DNA from 4 places in the Pullulanibacillus sp. KACC 23026 genome. Region 3 is predicted to be linked to each of the others. Evidence: riboswitches for the same ligand, from Rfam matches in the RefSeq annotation. Region 3 holds a riboswitch; each other region holds the start of a gene.
The links. Region 3 has a riboswitch for thiamine pyrophosphate ahead of thiT (energy-coupled thiamine transporter ThiT). Riboswitches for the same ligand answer to the same signal wherever they lie in the genome.
Positions count from the first base shown of each region.

Region 1: linked by a shared signal. The riboswitch ahead of PU629_RS09870 (solute carrier family 23 protein) and the one ahead of thiT (energy-coupled thiamine transporter ThiT) in region 3 are both predicted to bind thiamine pyrophosphate.
Region 2: linked by a shared signal. The riboswitch ahead of PU629_RS02890 (thiamine phosphate synthase) and the one ahead of thiT (energy-coupled thiamine transporter ThiT) in region 3 are both predicted to bind thiamine pyrophosphate.
Region 4: linked by a shared signal. The riboswitch ahead of thiC (phosphomethylpyrimidine synthase ThiC) and the one ahead of thiT (energy-coupled thiamine transporter ThiT) in region 3 are both predicted to bind thiamine pyrophosphate.

Region 1 is NZ_CP119107.1:2,094,443-2,100,241, forward strand. It holds gene thiD (bifunctional hydroxymethylpyrimidine kinase/phosphomethylpyrimidine kinase) at 11-829, shown strand; gene thiE (thiamine phosphate synthase) at 822-1,484, shown strand; TPP riboswitch at 1,490-1,599, shown strand; gene PU629_RS09870 (solute carrier family 23 protein) at 1,828-3,150, shown strand; gene PU629_RS09875 (LuxE/PaaK family acyltransferase) at 3,147-4,271, shown strand; gene PU629_RS09880 (acyl-CoA reductase) at 4,310-5,782, shown strand; gene PU629_RS09885 (SDR family oxidoreductase) at 5,795-5,799, shown strand, end outside.
Region 2 is NZ_CP119107.1:653,549-659,347, reverse strand. It holds gene PU629_RS02910 (thiazole biosynthesis adenylyltransferase ThiF) at 110-1,132, opposite strand; gene PU629_RS02905 (thiazole synthase) at 1,132-1,899, opposite strand; gene thiS (sulfur carrier protein ThiS) at 1,902-2,105, opposite strand; gene thiO (glycine oxidase ThiO) at 2,102-3,238, opposite strand; gene PU629_RS02890 (thiamine phosphate synthase) at 3,219-3,854, opposite strand; TPP riboswitch at 4,128-4,242, opposite strand; gene PU629_RS02885 (ribokinase) at 4,548-5,540, opposite strand; gene PU629_RS02880 (D-ribose ABC transporter substrate-binding protein) at 5,552-5,799, opposite strand, start outside.
Region 3 is NZ_CP119107.1:3,418,543-3,424,341, reverse strand. It holds gene pknB (Stk1 family PASTA domain-containing Ser/Thr kinase) at 1-1,964, shown strand, start outside; gene rsgA (ribosome small subunit-dependent GTPase A) at 1,978-2,859, shown strand; TPP riboswitch at 2,915-3,025, shown strand; gene thiT (energy-coupled thiamine transporter ThiT) at 3,301-3,855, shown strand; gene PU629_RS15910 (thiamine diphosphokinase) at 3,859-4,500, shown strand; gene spoVM (stage V sporulation protein SpoVM) at 4,644-4,724, shown strand; gene rpmB (50S ribosomal protein L28) at 4,848-5,036, opposite strand; gene PU629_RS15895 (Asp23/Gls24 family envelope stress response protein) at 5,225-5,587, shown strand; gene PU629_RS15890 (DAK2 domain-containing protein) at 5,646-5,799, shown strand, end outside.
Region 4 is NZ_CP119107.1:4,048,563-4,054,361, forward strand. It holds gene PU629_RS18760 (M56 family metallopeptidase) at 1-386, opposite strand, end outside; gene PU629_RS18765 (BlaI/MecI/CopY family transcriptional regulator) at 383-802, opposite strand; gene thiC (phosphomethylpyrimidine synthase ThiC) at 1,273-3,048, opposite strand; TPP riboswitch at 3,182-3,296, opposite strand; gene PU629_RS18775 (SpoVR family protein) at 3,529-4,941, opposite strand; partial or broken gene dgoD (galactonate dehydratase) at 5,103-5,648, opposite strand.

The sequences.
Region 1 (5,799 bases), 1.3 Mb from region 3:
AAAGTCTTACGTGAAAACCTATAAAGCATTGACAATCGCCGGATCAGATAGTGGAGGGGGGGCGGGGATACAAGCTGATCTTAAAACCTTCCAAGAGCTGGGTGTCTATGGGATGTCTGCCATCACCGCGGTCACCGCACAAAACACAACGGGAGTGCAAGGGGTCTATCCCGTACCGACAATAGGGGTAGTCGAACAACTCCAATCAATTGGCGAGGATTTGCCGCCGGATGCTTTAAAAACAGGGATGTTGTTCAGCCCAGAAATTATTATGGCCGTGTCTGAATACATTCGCTCTTTTAAATGGGAAAATCTGGTTATGGATCCCGTGATGATTGCAAAAGGAGGGGCATCATTGCTTCAGCAAGAAGCGGTTCATGCCCTGAAAAAGGAACTTCTGCCTTTAGCGACTGTCATAACCCCTAATATTCCCGAAGCTGAAGTGTTGGCAGAAATAACTATCCGTACACCTCAAGACAAATGCGAAGCAGCCAAACGTTTACATGACTTAGGGGCAGCCTATGTTGTTGTAAAAGGTGGACATGACACTGAAGCAGACGAAGTTGTCGATGTTTTATATGACGGACACAACTTTGATTATTTCAACTCACAAAGAATCCAGACAGTCAACACACATGGCACCGGGTGTACCTTTTCAGCAGCCCTAACCGCAGAGCTTGCAAAAGGCAAAACAGTTAAGCAAGCGGTTCAGGTCGCCAAGTCGTTTATTCAATGTGCGATCCAATATGATCTGGGACTGGGACACGGTCATGGCCCAACCAATCATTGGGCTTACAATCAATTTGCAGGGAGTGAGATCGATGGCTAAACGTTCTCCAGAAGCGATCAAGGAGCTATTAAACGTCTATTTTATAATGGGAAGTCCGAATTGCAACCGCGATCCTCGTGATATTTTAAAAGAAGCGATTCAAGGCGGGATCACGCTTTTTCAATTTCGCGAAAAAGGGACTGGATCACTAGAAGGTGAGGCGAAACGACAACTCGCCAAAGACCTGCAAGCGATCTGCAAACAGCATCAGATTCCTTTTATTGTCAATGATGATTTGGATCTGGCACTTGAACTGGATGCAGATGGTGTTCACATAGGTCAAGAGGATGCACCCGCACGAGACGTCCGTCAACGACTCGGTGAAGAAAAGCTTGTCGGCATATCCGCTCATACGGTGGAGGAAGCACTGTCTGCCATTCAAGAAGGGGCAGACTATCTAGGTGTAGGGCCCATTTACCCGACAACGACGAAAGAAGATGCCAAACCTGCACGAGGAATGGAGCTAGTCCAAACGTTACGACAAAAAGGGATTTCTTTTCCCATTGTCGGAATCGGAGGGATTAACCCGGCGAATGCTTCTGACGTCATAGAAGAGGGAGCGGATGGTGTGTCCGTCATCACCGCTATTAGTCAGGCTGAACACGTTGTCCAAACGACGAATGAATTAAAAAAAGCTGTTCACCAGATTAAATAAAAAAAGTAGCCGAAATTGGGAGCTTGTTGAAACAGGCTGAGAGGATCACTAGAGTGGTCGACCAACACAACCTGATCTGGGTAATACCAGCGTAGGGAAATAATAATGACATTCTAATAAGAAAGTAACTTTCATCTTTTAAATAGTCGCTCTGTAAGGTTAAGTCTGCCCTTTCAAAAAAGGTAAAAAGCTACGAATCTCGTATTTTCGCTGAATGAAAAAATAAGAGAAAATCAACATTGTCCATTAACAGAGCCAATCGTATGAGGAAGAATTTCTTATAAGCAAGTGTCTTTTTATTATTTCTCCATGGAAAATGAAAGAATGTTATGGAGGAAATAAGATGGAAATAGAACAACAATCGAGTAATCAGACGCATTTAACGGTGGGGTATGATGAAAAACTGCCGCCTTTACAGTCCTTTTTATACGGCTTACAGCATGTTTTTGTTTCAAACGTCTGGTTGGATCCTATTTTTGTCGCGGCCATGGTGGGGATGCCGCTTGCACTCGCGTCAAATATAGTCAATGCCATTTTTCTTGCAGCAGGCTTCGTGACCTTGATCCAAGCAACGAAACTGGTGCGACTGCCAATTGTTCAGGGGCCGTCTGCCGCCTTTGATTCACTCATGATCTCAGCTGGAAAAGCAAATGGCCTGGCCGCTGCGGGTGGCGGAATCTTATTAAGTGCCATTATTGTCTTTATCCTATCAATAACGGGATTAATTGGAAGACTAAGAGTGTTGTTTACGCCCGTTATCTCTGGGACGGTTATATTTGTTGTTGGTGTCGCTTTATCAGGATTTACATTATCCGAATTCTTAGGAGGGGCTTCAGGGTCACCAACCTTTGCGACGGTCACGACTTTATCGATGTCGATTCCGACCACCCTAATCGTTCTCTTCCTTTCGACTTTTGGCCGAAAAAAATGGCGATCATTCGCTTTTCTAATCGCACTTATAGCAGGAGATATCATCGCAACTCTCTTAGGTCAAACTCATTTCTCTCAAATCGGAACAAAAGCGTGGTTTGGTCTTCCTCACTTTTTACCATATGGTCATTTAACGTTTAAGTGGGATTCATTTGTTATGTTTTTTGTGGCCTATATTGTCGCGGTCATTGAAGCCATGGGAGTCTATCAAGCGGGAGCTGAGATGATTCAGGTCAACCTCGATTCGAGGCGGATTCGCAATGGATTTGCGGGAGAATCAATCGGTTCAATCATTTCCACCTTAATTGGCGGGTTTCCAACAACGGCTTATGGCCAAAATGTGGGATTACTTCGGTTAACGGGTGTTGCGTCTCGTTTTCCGGTTATTGTAGCTGGGATTATCTTTCTCATACTGGGTTTTGTTCCAAAGGCAGGAGCTATTCTTGCGCTCACCCCAGACCCCGTTGTTGGGGGGATTTTCTTACCCGCTGCCGCTTCCTTAATTTTTACGGGGATTTCAATTTTAACTAAAATGGAACGGTCAGACGTCAATTTTACGATTGCGGGACTGTCCATTTTACTTGCGATTGCCTTGCCTAGTTATTTTTCAGGTGTAAAAGGTCCTATTGGCACCTTTTTATCAAATAGTGTACTGGTCGGAACGATTACAGCGTTTCTTTTACAGTTTATTTTAATAACAGTGCCTGGCTGGTTTGGAAAGAAGGAGACAACTTGAGAGAAGAAAGCCTAACACTAACTGATAAGCTTTTAAACTTTATTCAGACTTATAATGATTGGAATTCTAATCAAAGTGAAACTTACGAGACGGCGTTTAATCGTTTGGCTTTAGATATGTTTAAATTTCAGTTCAAGCATAATCTCCCTTATAAGAAGTTCTGTCAATCAAAGAGACGAACACCTTTAACCGTGAAGCGATGGCTGGATATTCCGCCTATGCCGATTCAGGGTTTCAAGGAGTTGACCTTAACCTGTGAGCCGGTTGAAGCAGCAGAGGGCGTCTTTATGACAAGTGGGACGACCAACCCTGAGAAAAAAGGCTGTCATTATCATCCACGGTTTACAACATGGGATGCTTCAATGAAAGGGCCTTATAAACAATTTGTCTTACCTGACAGGGAAAAAATAACAACTTTTGTTTTATCTCCAGCTGCTGATAGGAATCAACATTCTTCGCTTTCAAGATATTTATCCAAATCTGTTGAGTATTTTGGAACTGGAAAAAGTCAATTTTTCTTTAATGAAAACGGGTTAGATATGGAAGGGTTTGTTTCTGCTTTGCGAGCTTCTGAGGAAAGCAAAGATCCTGTTCTATTGATTGGAGCGACTTTTTCTTATGTTCACATTCTTGATTATTGCCGGGCTCACGGCTTGAAATTCTCTTTACCTATTAAGAGTCGGATTTTTGATACAGGTGGCTTTAAAGGTCAGTCTCGTGAAGTTGAAATGGAACAGCTTTATGAGGACTTCCATTCCTTTTTTGATGTTCCTCGTGAATGGTGCATTAATATGTACGGCATGACGGAATTGTGTTCTCAGGCTTATGACCAGACTATCCGTACGAATCTATTGTCGGGTCAAAGTATCAGGGATAAGGCAGGGCCAGCGTGGTTTCGTACCCTAGTCTTGGATCCTAATAAATTAGAACCCGTTGAAAAAGGTCAAAAGGGTGTTCTTGCTCATTTCGATTTGGCAAATTGGAATTCTTGTCTAGCCATTCTAACGGAAGATCTCGGTTACCAGACGGATAATGGTTTCGTTCTTCTTGGAAGAGTGGAGGGGTCAGAGGCAAGAGGGTGCTCCATTGCAGTTGATCAATTGCTGCAAGCAAACAAATGAGGGGGCTGACCCCTTTTTTACTAAAAAGGGGGTATCAGGTGAATCATCTAGGTCAAGAAAAAACTATTGAACTTTTTAAACTTCCAGCTTCTATTAATATTGAAGAATTTGAAGAACGAATCATCGAAACGAAAAAGGGTTTTTACAGGCTTCTTACTCCTGTTTTAACAGAAAACTTAATAAAAGAAATAACGGATACCATAAAGTCTTCACGAGACTACTATCTCATGAAACTATCCATAAACGAAATTGTTGATAAAATCGATCAGGCTGTTCAAAAATGGCTGAATCCACACTATCCTTTACGTCAGTTAGCTGAGTTGCTGTTACCTCCTTTAACAGGCTATGATGCTGAAATGATTCGCCTTGAACTTAAACAATACATGAGAAACTTTCGTAAAAAAGAGCTTTTGCGTTTCATTGATGAAGAATTGGATCAAGCAACGATTTTAGATGAATTCCGTCCTCGAAAAACGGGTGGGATGAGCATGGCATTCGGGCCAAGCCTTATTTTTCATGTTTTTTCTGGAAATGTTCCAGGGGTTCAGCTTTGGAGTTTAATCATGGGATTACTTGTTAAATCAGCTAATCTGGGTAAAACCTCATCAAGTGAGCCGTTAATGGCCGTGCTTTTTGGACAGTCCTTAGCAGAAGTCGATGAACGCCTCGCAGAAACGCTTGCCATTCTGCCATGGAAAGGAGGAACAGAGGAGCTTGAATTACCTTCTATTGAAGCGGCAGAAGCCATTATTGTTTATGGGTCTAATACAACGGTTGAAAAGATAAGGCCTATGGTCCCTTACTATAAACGTTTTCTGACTTATGGGCATAAAATCAGTTTTGCTCTTATTGGGAAGGAGGCGTTAACCGCAGATCGTTATTACGAAACGATTCATCATCTTGCTGAAGATATCTCGATATATGACCAACAAAGTTGCCTATCCCCTCAACTTGTGATGATCGAAAAGGGGGGGGGCGTCTCACCTAAACAAGCAGCACAGCTCCTTGCTTCAGAGCTTGAACGTTATCATCTTAAAAGACCAAGGGCCGTTTTAAAGCCAAATGAAGCCATGGCCATTCAAAAAGCCAGACATCATTACACGTTTGCGGCTATGGAAAATCCTGAAGAGATAACCGTTTATCAGAGCCAAGGAGATACGGCCTGGACGGTCATTTTTCATTATCACGTTGGATTTGAATTAAGCCCATTAAATCGAACGGTTCATGTCTTTACGACCGAAAAGTTAGAGGAGGATCTTCATGTTCTTCGTCCTTATCAACATTATCTTCAATCCTGCGGGGCGGCGGTCAAACCCGAGCGGCTGTTTAGCTTGGCTAAAGAATTAGGGAGCATTGGAGTAGATCGTATTTCAGCAATAGGCGAAATGAATCACGCCAGGCCGGGCTGGCATCATGATGGGGGATTAAATTTACTAAGTTTGGTTCGCTTTATTGATATAGAGAAGACGGCTGAAGAGAAAGCGGAGCACTATGATCCGGATGTTGAATGAGGAGAGAGTAACATGAA
Region 2 (5,799 bases), 2.0 Mb from region 3:
GATTTCTAATTTCAAAAGAAAAAATGGAACGCGAGAACCGTCCCCGTGTTCCAAAAAAGCGAAACGAGGGGACGGTTCTCGCGTTTCAACCCCGCGTTTCGCGATAAGTTCAGCCGCCGATGTATCTGTTGTAGAGTGATTTGGCTTTTGTGATGTCTTTTGTTCCGTGGATAAGGACTCTTCCGTCTTTAAATAGGACGAGACGGTGCTTATCTATTGTAAATTGGATCAAGTAGGGATTGATGTTGATGTTTTCTGCTACTGATTTGAGTTGGTTGGCTAGTTGGTCCAGATCGAGATTCAGGAGTTTCGGTGGTCGTATTTGAACCGTGTCGCGGCCGCATAATACGGCTGTTTTAGAATGATGGTCCTCATTAAGGTACGGATAAGATCGGGATTCGCCGCATGATGGGCAATCCCTCTTCTTCATTGAGGAGACGTCAATAGAAGCCTGTTCATTCTTCCATATATCAAAATAATAGAGGGTTCCTCGAAGGGACTCGTAATCTCCAACTAGAAGTTTGAACGCTTCAGAGAGTTGATTCGCTGTGACAATTTGAACCGCTGGGCTAATAATTCCCACTGTATCACAGGTTTCTCCGGCCATTGGCAGGGCTCCTAACAAGCAAGTGAGACAAGGCGTTCTGCCCGGCAGAAACGTATACGTTAATCCGTAGCTGCCCGTACAGGCCCCGTAGATCCATGGGAGGCTGTAGTTCTGGGCGGCATCATTTAACAGCATCCGAGTTTCAAAATTATCGGTGGCATCGATCATTAAATCGACAGGGGGAATGTACGTCTCCATTTCTTGCACCCCGAGCTCTGCCACGATCCCTCGTACAGAAACATCGGAATTAAGCTGTTTCAAGCGTTTTTCAGCCGCAATCGCTTTTGGCATTTGGATCCTCGCATCTTCTTCTGTATATAAGTGTTGTCTTTGAAGATTACTCCACTCGACATAATCTCGATCGATTATCGTGAGTTTGCCTAGCCCTGCGCGAACCAGTCCTTCCGAAAGATGGGTGCCTAAAGCCCCTGCCCCTACGACTAAAACATGAGCTTGCTTAAGTTTCTCTTGGCCCTTTTCTCCAATAGGAGCAAAAAGGGTTTGCCTAGAATAGCGATCATTCATCAAAGAGGACTCAACCCCTCAGTTGGACTGCTTGCACTTGCGAATTTCTTCTTTGGAATCCGTCCAGCTTCAAATCCATACCGCCCCGCCTCAATGGCCAGCTTCATCGCCAGTGCCATCTTCACAGGATCTTTGGCACCAGAAACTGCTGTATTTAATAGCACGCCATCTGCCCCAAGCTCCATTGCCCGTGCCGCATCTGCGGGTGAACCTATTCCTGCATCCACAATCACAGGGACTTCGGCTTGTTCGATAATAAAAGAGAGGTTAGTGGGGTTCAAGATTCCTTGACCGGACCCAATTGGTGACGCACCTGGCATCACCGCATGAACGCCAAGAGCTTGAAGTCTTCTAGCAAGGACCACATCATCCGATATATAAGGAAGGACAATAAATCCTTCATCTAGTAGCATTTGACAAGCTTTATATGTTTCAATAGGATCGGGCAATAATGTCTTTGAATCCCCAATCACCTCAACCTTAACCATATCACACAACCCAGACGCCTTGGCGAGCTTGGCAATTCTCACCGCTTCCTCGGCGGTCGCTGCCCCCGCCGTATTTGGGAGGAGCTTATAGTTGTCAAGATCGATCATTTCAAGAAAATTAGGTTGGTTCGCTTCAAAAATATTCATACGCCTGACCGCGAACGTTAAGATCTCCGTTTCAGAAATGTTCACCGCTTCTTTTTGGAGATGAAAATCAGAATATTTTCCGGTACCCAGTAATAAACGAGATTGGAACTGATAGTTTGCTATCTTTAGCATGTTCAACCGCCTCCTACAAAATGAACAATTTCAACACGATCACCATCGGTTAAGTTTTGTTCGGCTTGCTTTCCCTTTTCAATAATTTCATGGTTAACTTCAACAACCGTGACTTTGTTCTCAAGGCCTAAGTGACTTAGTAAATCAGAGACTTTGGAAACCGTTTCCGGCAAGGCTAATAGTCTTCCATTAATGGTTAATTTCAAAGGATAACCTCCTGACTTTTATTGCGGGTTAATTTAAAATCAGTTAAATCAACTGACGGCGTATTTCCAAGTATTAAATCAGCCATACTTTTTCCCGTAATAGGACTTAGTAAAATGCCGTTTCTGGAATGCCCGACCGCAAAAAATAAGTGGTTTAACTCAGGATGTTCCCCTAAATAAGGATAACCATCCGGGGTCATCGGTCGTATACCTGACCAAAAGCGATCCAATGTGGCCGTCCCAATTAATGGGAGAAGTGTTTTCACTTTATTCATAAGCTGCGAAAGGCCTTCAACCGATACCGATTTATCAAACGTATGCGGCTCCATAGTGGCTCCTATGATCAGTTCGCCCCCTTTTTTAGGGACCATATAGCACCCTTTTGTAAAGACCGTCCGTTTAAGAAGCGGGACATTTGTTTGAACAGAAAAGGCTTCTCCCTTAACAGGAAAATAAGCGTTCTTCTCATTCATTCCCTCTGGTAACCATTTCCTACTCCACGCCCCTGTTGCTACTACAATGGATTGACCATAAAAATCACCTGTTGGAGTCCGGACGCCATTTACAGTTCCGTCTTGAATAAGCAAGGTTTGCACCTCGCAAAATTCTCGGATGACCGCCCCAAAAGCAGCGGCGGCTTTAGCAAAGCCTTGTGTGAGCTGAGGAGCCGATACATGTCCTTCCTCTGGAAAATAGAGCGCTCCGTGAATGTTGTTAGAAAGCGAGGGTTCGAGCTCTAAGACCTCTTCAGGCTCTAGCCAAACTGCCTTTTCTCCAATAGACGTTTGCCAGTCTGCGATTTTCTTATAATGGATGACTTGTTCACGCGTTTCAGCGATCTTTAATTGACCATTCCATATCAATTCAATATCTATATGCGTGACCTCTCGGATCTCGGAGGCAATGGCAGGAAACAGGGCGCGGCTTTTCTTGGCGAGTTCAAAAAGAGAATTCGGATCGTCTAATTCCGCCTGCACACCAAGCATTCCAGCGGCTGCACTCGACGCTTCGGACCCAATTTTGTTTTTTTCCAAAAGCAATACCTTTTTCCCTTGCTTTGCCAAATGATAGGCTATCGAACAGCCATTCACGCCACCACCGATAATAATCGAATCAAATGGTTCTGGTATCATTGAATCGACTCCTTTCCTTTAACTTTTCTTGGTAAAGATGAACAGCTTTCACGGGATCCTGAGCTCCCATGACACCTGACATAACCGCTATTCCAGAGATGTTTAATTCAATGAGTTCTGGAACATGCTCAAGTCGTATTCCCCCTAATGCGATGACAGGGATGGTCACGGCATGCACGAGCTCCTCCAACTGAGAGATTCCTCTCCCCTTAAGGCCCGGTTTACACGTGGTTTCATAGATATTTCCAAACAACAAGAAATCCGCTCCGCTTTTTTGATAGAAAAGGGCTTCAGATAAGTTATGTACAGAAGCCCCTATTTTTAAGAAAGGGAACGCCCTCTTAATATCCAATGGGTTGTGGGCAAAGTTTGCGGGAAGCTGGACGCCTCCGAGCCTATACTCGCCCGCCATTTGAAAATGGCGATTAAGAATGAGCTTTTCCCTTGGAATACCATGATGTAGAAGGTGCTCAACCCAGTGCCTTATTTCGTCTTCAGAACGATCCTTTTCTCGAATATGGAGCGATGTGATAAAGGGCGTGATGTCCCGGGCGATTGAGGTGACCTCATCTAAATTCAACTTACCATTTGTAATCGCGTGTAACTCTTTTGTCATGGATGTCCCCCTTCCCATTTGACGAAGCAGGCGATTGGTTTTAATCTCGACATGATAGGATGACCTAATTTGGGGTGAGGGATAGGGAAGGACTAACGGCTCGACCCGTTGCTGATTGAATCGATCGGTTTTCCTCAATCAAAAAAATCCCTCCTTTCTTTTTTTGAAGACGAGATCGGTCACTGACCGTGTAGTGGATAATCAAAGTAAAAAAGCTGAATCCATAAATAAATGGACCCAGCTTGAAATGTAAGAAGTCGATGGCAACTTTGACTTTTACTTAACTAACTTCCCTACGCTGGCATGATCCAGATCAGGTCCAAAGAGTCAAGAAACTTCATCGCGTTTCTTTCTCAGCCCAGCTTATTGGACTCCCCTAGTTAATAACTTATTCAGTTAATTTAATTGTAAATCAAATCCACTCGAGAGGGAAGAGTTATTTTGAAAATTAGTAAAAGGGTGCCATTTCACTCATAAAAGAAGGAGAACTGTAACACTCCAATTAACCAAGTCATTAATAAGGATTACTCAATGACTTCAGAATTTATGACTTGCTCGTATTTTATTGGATATGCTCGCGCTCGCTGACGGTGCCATGTGTCTCAGTAAATGGCTAAAAAAATCCCTTTTAGTCACCAGACGTTGATGATCTGGATTCCAAAAGGGAGCACATGTCATACTGCTATATTTCTTTTATCTCTGTTGTTCACTTAAAAATTTTAATATCTCATCCTTGTATGGGGTTGATTCTTGTGCCCCTTCTTTTGTAACCGCCAACGCTGAAGCCGCTGTTGCAAATCGAAGGGCTTCTTTTGCATCCGAAGGGGTTTCATACATTGTAGAAAAGGCACCTACAAAAGTATCTCCCGCCGCTGTGGTATCAACCGTCTTAACTTTAAAAGCATCTTCTTTAATAAGGGTCAAACCATCTTGGCAGAGCAAGAACGAAGGATCTTCATTTTGGCCACCCTCAACAGTCTGATAAGTCCCATAAATTGAACCGTGTTCACCTAATGTAATAATCACTGCCTTTGGTCCAGATCTTAATAGCATACGGAAAGCTTCTTGTACGTTTTCTTTATTAAAATCGTAGACCAGATCCATCCCCGTTAAAGTTTGAGCCTCAGTCTCATTAAGAATAACAACATCGACTTGTTCAAGGTGTTCTAATCCTATATTTGAAATGGGTGCCGGATTAAAGATCACCTGAATACCTTTCCTATTGGCCATTTCAATTGCTTTCAATGTTGTCGTTAATGGAATTTCATTTTGCAAAATAATGGAATGAACGTCTTCAAAAGCCTTTTCATCAAAAGTCTGGATTAAATCGTGTTCAGAAAAGGTTTGATTGGCTCCAGGCGTAACAATAATCGAATTTTCTCCACGATCATCTACCGTAATGATCGCTAAACTTGTCGGGCCATCTGTCGTTTTAACAAATGACGTGTTGACATGGTTACGTGATAAGTTCTCTAATAGTCGCCTTGAGAACTCGTCATTCCCTACTGCTCCAAGCATGGTTACGTCACTTCCAGCACGAGCCGTCGCAACCGCTTGATTGGCTCCTTTTCCTCCAGGACTATACTCAAGATTCAACCCAAGAATGGTTTCACCTGGAAGCGGATGGGCATGCACTTTATTCACTAAGTCCATGTTGATACTTCCGATTACAACTGTTTTTTTCATTCTATTCATCCTTAAAATCCTTTAAAAGAACTGCCTTTTGTAACGAGTTTAAGAGGAACTGGAACGGTTGAATCGAGTTTCTTGCCATTAAATAAGTCAAGAGCCTTATCGACGCCTAATTGTCCTTCAACACTTGGTTGTTGAGCAATATCCGCATACATCGAACCATTATTTACATTTTTAATGGCTTCGCCTTCTCCATCAATTCCTACAATTTTTACGTTCTTCTTATTGGATTGTTGAATAGCTTTTAATGCCC
Region 3 (5,799 bases):
AAATCATCTCTCGCGTTGGGGATGGAGGGATGTCAGTCGTCTACAAAGCTGAAGATCTCATCCTTGATCGACTTGTGGCGGTCAAAGTGCTGCGCAGTGATTTTTCTTCAGATGAAGCTTTTATTCGCCGATTTAGGCGTGAAGCCGAATCGGTCGCTAGTCTATCCGACCCTAATATTGTCAGTATTTATGATATTGGAGAAGAAGAGAATCTTCACTATATTGTAATGGAATTCATTGACGGCATGACGCTCAAAGAATATATTAAGCAGTTCGGACCGCTGCCTTCCCGTGATGCGGTTTATATTCTTAAGCAAATTGCCTCGGCTTTAGAGCATGCCCATAATCAGGGGATTATCCATCGCGATATCAAACCGCAAAATATATTAATTGATGACCAAGATAATGTGAAAGTGACCGATTTTGGTATTGCGCTTGCTATCAGTTCAGCAACGATTACGTTTACAACTTCAATTATGGGAAGTGCCCATTACTTATCTCCGGAACAGGCTAAGGGCGGGAAAGCAACGGCTAAGTCGGATGTCTATGCGTTTGGGATCGTTATGTATGAGATGCTGACAGGGGAACTTCCATTTCCTGGTGAATCCCCTGTGACGGTTGCGCTTAAACATTTAAATGATGATTATACACGCCCTAAAGTTTTGAATCCAAATATTCCTCAGAGTTTGGAAAACATAATAATTAGAGCGATGGCGAAGCTGCCGGAGGAGCGTTTTGACGGAATGAGTGAGATTTATCAAGAGTTAACAACCGCACTCAATCCAGATCGAATCGATGAACCTCCCCTTGTACTAAATGGAGGTGAGGACCCCGAAGCGACGAAAGTGATTCCACCTATCGCCTCTTTTGAAGATAAAGGACCGACTGAACAAGTAAAAAAGGCTCAGCCAGAAGCAACTTCGACTCCTGTTCCCAAAAAGAAAAGGAAACGCAAGAAGATTGTAATCTGGTCAAGTATTATAGTGGGAATAGTGATACTTGCTGTTTTGGCCATCATTTTATTACCTAAGCTCTTATTTGTTCCAGACGTGACTGTTCCAAATGTTGTTGGGAAAACCTATGATCAAGCGGTTGATACGCTAACCGATAAGCATTTGTATGTCAAAAAGAAAATGGTTGAAAATGATCAGAAGCCATCAGGCATTGTCGTTGATGAATCGCCGAATAGCGGGTCGAGCGTTAAGGAGAATTCCACGGTTACCCTCGTTGTGAGTAAGGGACCCGCAAAGGAAGAAGTAGCCGATTATGTGGGCTATGATCGTTCAACGGTTAAACAATTACTTAAAGGCAGTCAATATAAAGATATTGTTTGGAAAGGTGTCCCTTCCGATTCGGTGCCAGCAGATCAAGTCATGACCCAAAAGCCTGACCCGAATACGAAAATTGTCCCTTCTGAAACAGTGTTGGAGTTGACTTACAGCACAGGCCCAGAAAAGGTCAGTGTTCCGGATGTCACCGGTCAATCCAAAGATTCGGCGACACAGACGCTTGAGAATGAGGGGCTTCAAGTGATCGTTCAGGACGGAGACTACTCTGATAGTATTGCAAAGGGCGATGTACTCAGCACAGACCCGGCAGCTGGTCAGAAGGTAACAAAGGATACGGAAGTGACGGTATACCTTTCTAAAGGCCAAGAAGAGCAGCCTGTTAATACGTCCGTTCAAATTCCAGTCGACCCCTCCTCTTCCGACAACTCGGATGATGGGACAGATACGGACACGGATACTAATGGTGATACGCCTACCGAACATCATGTGGTGATTACCTACACGGATGCCAAGAATCAGAATGCAGTATTCAAGGATGAAACGATCTCGAAGGCGACTACTTATACGTTGCCGTTAACGATTGATCCGGGCAGTTCGGCTACCTATACAGTAGTGCTTGACGGCACGACCGTTCAGCAAAAAACGATTCAATACTCGGATGTAAAAAAAGGCTAGTGGGAGTGACTAAATGGCAAAAGGAATTATTATAAAAGCATTAAGCGGATATTATTATGTTCGAGATGGGGCGACGACTTATCAATGCCGGGGGAGAGGGCTCTTTAGAAAACAAAAAATAACCCCGCTTGTCGGTGATCATGTGACGTATGAATCCACCAGCCTTACAGACGGAACCATCGTTGATATTGAGGAGCGTCGGAATGAGTTGGTCCGACCGCCAATCGCCAATGTGGATCAGGCCTTGCTCATCTTCTCAGTAGCTGAACCTGATTTTGACAGTAAACTATTGGACCGATTTCTTGTTTCAATTGAATCCCGATTGATTCAACCCATCATCTGTTTGACCAAATTGGATTTATTAAATGAGTCAGGCAAGCAGCAAATCAAAGCCTGGAAGGACGTTTACGAGACAATCGGTTATACAGTTCTTCTGACCTCTAGCCGTACTGAAGAGGGGCTTAAAGAGCTCTTACCTTTTTTAGAAAATAAAACAACCGTTGTAGCTGGCCAATCAGGTGTTGGAAAATCCTCTTTACTCAATGCTTTGAACGTTAATTTAAGCATTGAGACGAACGAGATATCAGAATCTCTTGGCAGAGGAAAGCACACGACTCGTCATGTGGAGCTCCTCCCCGTAGGAAATGGGTTAGTTGCGGATACCCCGGGTTTTAGCTCATTGGATTTTGCGGATATTGAGCTGGAAGAAATCGGCGCTTGCTTCCCTGAAATAGCCCGATTTTCTGCATCCTGCAAATTCCGCGGCTGTACGCATCGCTCTGAGCCAAAATGTGCGGTCAAAGAGGCGCTTGAAAGTGGGGAGATTGCCTCCTCACGTTATGAAAACTATCTTAATATTTTTGAAGAAGTTCAAAACCGAAAGAAGCGTTACTAATATTGCCAATGACTAGTGGATAACGCTATAATGAAAAAGGCAAATAATTGAATACGAGGACCACATGGGGAGTCTTTATCTGAAAGGCTGAGAGGAAAGTGATACTTTCGACCCATCGAACCTGTGAGTGATCATGCCTGCGAAGGGATTGTGGCAAACGTTTAGACGATGAGTCTTGGATTCGCGAGAACCGTATGCCCTTTTTTGGCATACGGTTTTTTTTGATGACTGACCGCTGTTGAAGACCAACTTAACGGAGAGGTTGTCCCGACCCATTAGAACCAACAAGAAGAAAGGACAGAGAAGATCAGTTTGATATTCCAGAGATGCAGGTTCGCGGCAGCCTGCACGAAGAACGTTTAAGAGTGATCTGAAATCTTAATGTTATTTCTATTAGATGAGTAAGTTAGAGCGTTAATACTATGTAAGGGGGGAAACGTTGTGAGACAATCGAGTCGGTTAATGATATTAGTTGAAGGAGCGCTCATGGTCGCCCTATCTGTCGTGTTAAATTTTGTGAAGATAGGAGGCCCGTGGGTGGCCGGGGGAGCGATCTCTTTAAAAGCTCTGCCTATTGTGATCTTTGCCCTTCGTTACGGGTTAAAATGGGGTCTCTTTGTTGGCTTTGTATTTGGAACAGTTGATTTTATCTTAGAGCCTTATTTTGTCAATCCAATCCAATTTTTATTTGATTACAGCTTAGCTTATTTTGCGGTTGGAACAGCGGGTGTAATTCGAATTTCTAATAAGGCGGGTCGGACAGCGACATTTTGGCTTGGCGGAATCGCGACGGTAATCGGAATGGTGTTTGAATTTATTTGTCATTATTTATCCGGTATCTTTTTTTATGCTTCCGATGCACCAAAAGGTCAGCCTGTAGGTCTTTATTCCTTTCTGTATAATGGCTCTTATGTCGGACCCAGTATGCTTGGGGTATTGATCGTTGTCATTATTTTAGCTTCTGCATTCCCCAACTTGATTACAAGGCGGATTTAACCTATGAATATTGCCATCCTTTCAGGCGGTCCAGATGCTTATTTGCCAGCTTTTTCAAATCCTCTTCTGAAAGATTGTTTATGGGTGGGCGTTGATCGGGGGACCGTGACGCTTCTTAACAACGGATTGATACCTATTCGAGCGTTCGGGGATTTTGATTCCATAACGGCAACTGACTTGAGCCGGATTCATGAGGCCGCCATTCCGCTGTCCACTTATAAAAAAGAAAAAGATGCAACCGACATGGAACTTGCCCTCGATTGGGTTCTCAAGCAGTCACCAGAGACGTGTTTTTTGGTCGGAGCGACTGGGGGACGTCTCGATCACGCCTTAATGAATCAGCAACTTCTTATAAAAGCAATTGATACATCCACCTCTTTATTTCTTTTGGATCATCAAAACATCGTCACACTTTTAAAACCGGGTTCTTATACTATAGAGAAACGCCCTGAATATAACTATGTCTCATTTATAGCCTATTCGCCTGCAGTTCATGGCCTTACTTTATCAGGATTCCAATATGACTTAGCGGACCATCTATTGAAATGGGGATCGTCTCTATGTATTAGCAATCATTTTATTGGGTCAAAGGGAACTGTACGGTTTACAGAAGGCCTTTTATTGCTGGTGCAAAGCCGCGATTAATCTTGGAGTAAAAGCAACTTCTCTTACAAAAAAATATGAGAATAGGTACTTTTTTTGATTTGGCGAATATACTAGTAACAAGTCTTATTGGTCTCTTATAGGTTTTATAGATGAGAAACGGTTTTTAGGCAAGGAGGAGGATTATGAAATTTTATACGATTAAGTTGCCAAGGTTCTTAGGTGGTTTTGTAAGAGCAATCTTGGGCTCGGTAAAAAAAGGTTAACAAAAAAGCACCCTTTGCAGGTGCTTTTTTGTTTTGGATGATTCTAACCATAAAAAAAATAAAAGTCCAGCTGATCAGGAGGATTCCTAAACAAACTGAACTTTTATTTTGTGTAAAAGTCGATTAGACGCGTTCAACTAAACCTGCTTTAAGTGCTTTTGTTGATACGTAAACGCGTTTTGGTTTACCGTCAACTAAAATGCGTACTTTTTGTAGGTTCGCTTTGAACTTACGCTTGGACTTATTTTCAGCAAATGAACGATTTTGTCCGAATTGAGTCGTTTTACCTGTTACAAAACATTTCTTTCCCATGAGTCAAACCTCCTTGCCGTGAATTGCAAACACTCTTAAAATAATAGCATTAAATCGCGATTTAGGCAACTCGATTTTCATATACTAATAAAAAGTGAAAGCGACTCCCATGGAATGCCCTAGTCTTTTAAAACCAAATCGCTTAGTGTAGAATGACTATATGTACAAAGATGAGGGGGCGAGCAGCTGTGACGATCGAATTAAAAACGGAATTTGGAAAAATAGACGTCACCAATGATGTTGTAAGCAAAATTGCAGGCGGGGCTGCTGTTGATTGTTATGGAATTATCGGCATGGCATCGCAGCATCAGCTAAAAGATGGATTAACAGAGTTATTAGGACGCGACAACTTTAGCAAAGGCGTTATCGTTCGCGAATCCTCCGAAGGCTATCAAATTGATATGTACATCATTGTCAGTTATGGGACGAAAATATCTGAAATCGCTCATAACGTTCAAACGAAAGTTAAATACAGTCTCGATCAGATGCTCGGGATTGATGTTGACGCGATCAATATATTTGTTCAAGGCGTCAGGATGATGAACGAGTAAACCAGGAGGCTAGTTAAAAGTGGTCAAAGATAAAATTCAGGTTCAAGAGCTAAAAGACATGTTTAAAATGGGGGCAGATAACTTAGCTGCACATGCCGCTGCTATTAATGCACTCAATGTGTTCCCAGTACCAGACGGGGATACAGGAACAAATATGTCTTTAACCATAGCATCAGGAGTGCGTGAACTTAAGGCTTCCCCTTCTTCTACTA
Region 4 (5,799 bases), 630 kb from region 3:
ATCGTAAAGGCCACCATTTTATCATCGTTAATCACGGCAATAGATTGACCTACAACTTTATATTTCTCACTAACCGCTTTGGTCCATTTTATAGTCTTTAAGGAATCGATTTTAGCATGCATTCTAGTTGATTGAATAGCATATTCAATCATTCCCACTATTAAAACGAGAATACTGTAGGCCATAATCGAATTTAACAAGAAAACAACAATTAAATAGCAAGGTGAATCCCTTTCAAATAGCCCAATACAGAAGTCAAAAAAATCCGCTTGAAATTTCAAGCCAAAAATAAGATGAATCCCATAAACAGCTATTTGGCACCATACAATTAATGCGATGAAAACGCCCGTTCCAAACATCATCTTTGACTTTTTCTTCCACATCATGACTTGTCCTTTTTTAATTGTTTGATTTTTTGTTCCAGTTGATTTAATAAGTTTTGATCAACATCCGTTATAACATCTAACATATGGTTGATTACAACACCACCAAATTCGTCCAGCAAATTCTCTGTTAACCGCTTCGATTGTTCCTCAATAAACGCTTCCTTTGTCTGAACGGGCTTGAATAAAGAAACCCTTCCATCAGTCCGTTTTGTAAGAATGCCCTTGTCGACTAACCGTTTCATAACGGTCATAACCGTATTAAAACTAATCGGCTTATCCTTCTCTAAGTAATGCTGAACCTGCTTGATTGACTGTTCTTGACCAGATTCCCATAGATAATCGATTATTTTAGCTTCGAGCGGGCCGAAAAAGCGGTCTAATCCAACCTTATCATATTTAAAATTTTTGATAGTCATTTCGTTTAGTCCTCCACTACAAATTGTAGTGTATTACTATTTAAATTTCAAGTTAAAATCAAAATCTTAATACAATTAAAAAGCCTGCCGTTTTGAATAGCTTAATTGAACGCTATCAAAGTACGCTATCAAAGTACGGTAGAACATCCCTCTTACTTTGTTCGGCTTTTAAATTCGAATAGATAGTAATGAATTCATTACTAAAAATGGTTTTTAAAAAGAGGCCGGGACAGAAGCCGTTTACGAATAGAAAAAACCGAACTTATTCACATCTTTTAACGTGATGGGTTCGGTTTTTCATTTAAAAGTTAAGTCATTTATGAAACGCTTCGTCAAAAATACGTTGCTCTCCGCGGGCACGGCCATAGCCTCTAAAAATGGTTGAACGGTAAGTGAGATTTGGAGTAATGATAGGCAAACCTTGAGGGCATATGTTATATGTGATTTTCAAAAAGGAACATCAAACTGATTTATTGATAAATACCTCCGCCAGAACTCCTAAATTCATTAGCTTTTTCTCTCATCCCTTGTTCAATGACTTTCTGTGTATCTAGGTTCTTTTCTTTTGCAAATTTGCGGATATCATGTGAGATCCTCATACTGCAAAATTTCGGACCGCACATGGAACAAAAATGAGCTGTTTTTGCTCCTTCAGCTGGCAAGGTTTCATCATGATAGTCGATCGCCCGTTCAGGATCTAATGATAAATGAAATTGATCGCGCCATCTGAATTCAAAACGGGCTTTAGACAAGGCGTCATCTCTTTTTTGTGCACCTGGATGTCCCTTTGCTAAGTCAGCAGCATGGGCCGCAATTTTATAGGTGATCACCCCTTCGCGAACATCATCCCGATTAGGCAGCCCTAGATGCTCTTTAGGTGTCACATAACAAAGCATGGCCGTTCCATACCAGCCAATCATAGCGGCACCGATTGCAGAGGTGATATGGTCATACCCAGGGGCAATATCGGTTGCAAGCGGTCCAAGTGTGTAAAAAGGGGCTTCTTTACAAACCTCCAGCTGTTTATCCATATTTTCTTTAATAAGATGCATGGGCACGTGTCCTGGTCCTTCTACCATAACTTGAACGTCATGTTCCCATGCGATTTGAGTAAGCTCTCCAAGGGTCTCAAGTTCTGCAAATTGGGCTTCATCATTGGCATCTGCAATAGAACCCGGACGTAAGCCGTCACCTAATGAAAATGAAATATCGTAAGTTTTCATAATGTCACAGATTTCTTCAAAATGAGTATATAAAAAGTTTTCCTGATGATGATACAAACACCATTGAGCCATAATGGATCCTCCACGTGAGACGATTCCCGTTACACGATTGGCAGTAAGCGGAACATACCGCAATAGCACGCCTGCATGAATGGTGAAGTAATCAACGCCCTGTTCCGCTTGTTCGATTAACGTATCACGGTAAACTTCCCAAGTCAGATCTTCAGCAACCCCTTTTACTTTTTCTAAAGCTTGATAAATAGGGACAGTCCCGACCGGAACAGCCGAATTACGAATAATCCATTCTCTAGTAGTATGAATGTTTTTGCCTGTTGAAAGATCCATAATAGTGTCGGCACCCCAGCGAGTGGCCCATGTCATTTTTTCGACTTCCTCATAAATTGAAGAGGATACAGCTGAGTTTCCAATGTTGGCGTTAATCTTTACATGGAAGTTCCGACCAATAATCATAGGCTCCGATTCTGGATGATTAATATTAGAAGGGATAATGGCCCTTCCTCTTGCCACTTCTTCTCGAACAAAATCAGGAGTCATATTTTCGCGAATAGCTATAAACTCCATTTCCGGAGTAATGATTCCTTTTTTGGCATAATGAAGTTGAGTGACATTTGTTCCTGATTTTGCCCGGAGGACCTCACGTTTTAATCCAGGAAAGACGTTATGGTTTGCTCTTGGATCCTTTTCATCCCTATACCCATTATCCTCAGGCAGGATATCGCGCCCCGAGTACTCCTCGACATCTCCGCGTTCCTTAATCCAAGTGCTTCTAATTGGAGGTAAGCCTTTTTTGATGTCAATTGAATAATTAGGATCTGTATAAGGCCCACTTGTATCATAAACACGGACAGGCCCATTTTCTTCTTCTCCAAAGCTGCCTGTTGTAGGACTTAATTCTATTTCCCGCATAGGTACCTTAATATCCGTTCGTGAGCCCTCTACATAGACCTTCTTACTTCCTGGAAACTGGGACATAATCGAAATACTTTTTTCATTTAGTGACATAAAAAAAATCTCCCCTTTTAAAATTTTTAAAAGACGAGACCCAGACAATACAGAGTAGTCAAAATCAAAGAAAAAAGCTGAGTCCATAAATAAAACGGACCCAGCTAATATGTAGAAGTTACCTACTTTGATTTCTAAAAACATCTAACTTCCCTACGCTGGCATGATCCAGATCAGGTCCAAAGAGTCAAGAAACTTCATCGCGTTTCTTTCTCAGCCCAGCTTATTGGACTCCCCTAGTTATTCGCTATTTAATTGTAGTTACAGTATACCTTAATTTCAGAAAATGAAAAGAGGGTTTCGAAAATATCTACTCTTAAACACTCAAATGGATTGTTCAACTTTTCAGTCGGACACCCTCAAAATCATAGCAGCATAAAAAAAGAAATCGGTCCTGGATTATAACTGCAAAAGTGAGGAAATGATGACCACATAAGAAAAGCAAGAATCATTGTTGATCCTTGCTTAATCATAATATTTTTAATCCAGCCGCTTCCGGTGCACCTTGGCCCCGTCACACGAGAAGAGCGTCTTTTTATCATCGATAATCGTTTCAATATGAACCGTTCGGCCCCAAAGCTTGTGAACATGGATGAGTACCTTTTCCAAGTAATTGATATCAAGCTCCTGACCTTCATAGCGATGGGCTAAATAAAGCTCTCCATTTTTTAAATAATCCCCGTCTTCTACCTCAATGTATGGGAAACCGGCGTTAACACGGCTCGCGACCAGTTCATCCCGAACCTGTTCCCAATCTTTGCTCGAAACAACTACTTCATTCCCTTTTCTTTCAAATAAAAAGAGATCCTCACGCTGGACAAGTTCCTTCGTTAAATAATTTCGGATAAAGGATTGGTCAGATTCAATTTCGCGTACTTCAAAGATTTTCTCTCGGCCAGATCCAGGTTTTACTCCGCGTTTTAACATCTCTTCCGTCGGGTTATCATAACGCTCTTCGATATCTTCAAAGATTTTAATTCCTAAATAATAAGGATTAATCTGCCGGCGTGACGGCTGAACGACGCTGGCATTTAATTTGGCATATTCAATGGCTTCCTCCGTTGTAAGATCCATCTCCCGCATGATCCTCGCATGCCAGTAGGACGCCCAACCTTCGTTCATGATTTTGGTTTCCATTTGCGGCCAGAAATAGAGCATTTCTTCACGAAGCATAGTGAGAATATCACGCTGCCAGTCGGTCAACTCACGGCTATGCTCTTCTATAAATAAGAGCAAGTCCTTTTCCGGTTTTTCAGGGAATTTCTTTTTGGTTTCAGGATTTTTCAATACTTTCTTAGCGTCGAGTCTCAGAAGATCATCATAATCAGAAAGAGGCTTTGCGGGCTTCCAACGCAAGGAATCCGTCTCCTTCGCTTCTTCCCGTCTGACTCTTGTCAGGGTAGGATCCACATGTTCTTCAATCGATAAGACGGCATCAATAAAGGCTTCGACATCGTCTCGCCCATACCGTTCCTCGTAGGCTTTAATGCGTTCTGCCGTTGCCGCCATGCTTTCCACCATATCTCGGCGCGTTTTCGAGAAACGAACATTATTCTTAAAGAAATCACAGTGAGCAAGTACGTGAGCAACGATCATTTTATTTTGGATGAGACTATTGGAATCCAGTAGAAAGGCATAACAAGGATTGGAATTAATGACAAGCTCATAGATTTTACTCATGCCGAGGTCATATTGGAGCTTCATTTTATGATAGGTTTTACCAAAGCTCCAGTGTGAATAACGGGTCGGCATGCCATAGGCCCCAAATGTATAAATAACTTCAGCTGGGCAAATCTCATACCTCATTGGATAAAAATCAAGGCCCAATCCCTCAGCAATCTCCGTGATTTCCTCAATCGCGACATCCAGCTTTTTCAACTCATCGGACTTCAAGCGGCCTCACTCCTTATATCCTTTTATCTAATATATGTTGCCACTAGTGTATGAATGAGCGAACAAGCATGTGACAGATGTTAGAATATTTAGTTATTTTTTATACTTTAGAATGATGGACATAGCTTACCATTCCGCGATGCTGCCATCCTTATGACGCCAATGCCAATTCCGACATAGTTTCCAACCGCTTCGCGAATCGCTGCTACTCTTTCTAGAACTTGATCTACTTTCTCATGGGTATCAATATACTGCAATTCTTCGGTAGCATTCATTTTGATTGCTGTAAATCCTTGCTCGACAACTTCTTTGGCCGAATTGCCTACATCACTCGGACGGTCACCGCCAATCCATGAATAAACACGGATCGAGTCACGACAGGCGCCACCCATTAGTTCATAGACCGGTGCATGATAATATTTGCCTTTAATATCCCTTAAAGCTTGGTCAATACCAGCGATCGCACTCATGAGAATCGGACCACCGCGATAAAAGCCGCTTCGATACATGACATTCCATAGATCCTCAGTACGAAGGGGATCCTGATCAATTAAATATGTACTTAGCTCGCGTACAGCAGCTTCAACGGTTGCGACTCTACCCTCTATTACAGGTTCTCCCCATCCTGTCATCCCTTCATCTGTTTCTATCTTTAAAAAGAGCCAGCGGGGTGGTACAACATAGGTCTCGAGTTTAGTTATTTTCATTTGCCAAATCTCCTCACTTCCTGCTCGTCTAATTTCTTGAGAAATACAAGTTCACTTCTAATCTAGAAATGAGTCACAATCGATGAATTCGCTAAATTTGTTAGCTTAGGCTATACTGTCTTTTTGTCTTTTCACGAACCTTGAGCAATAA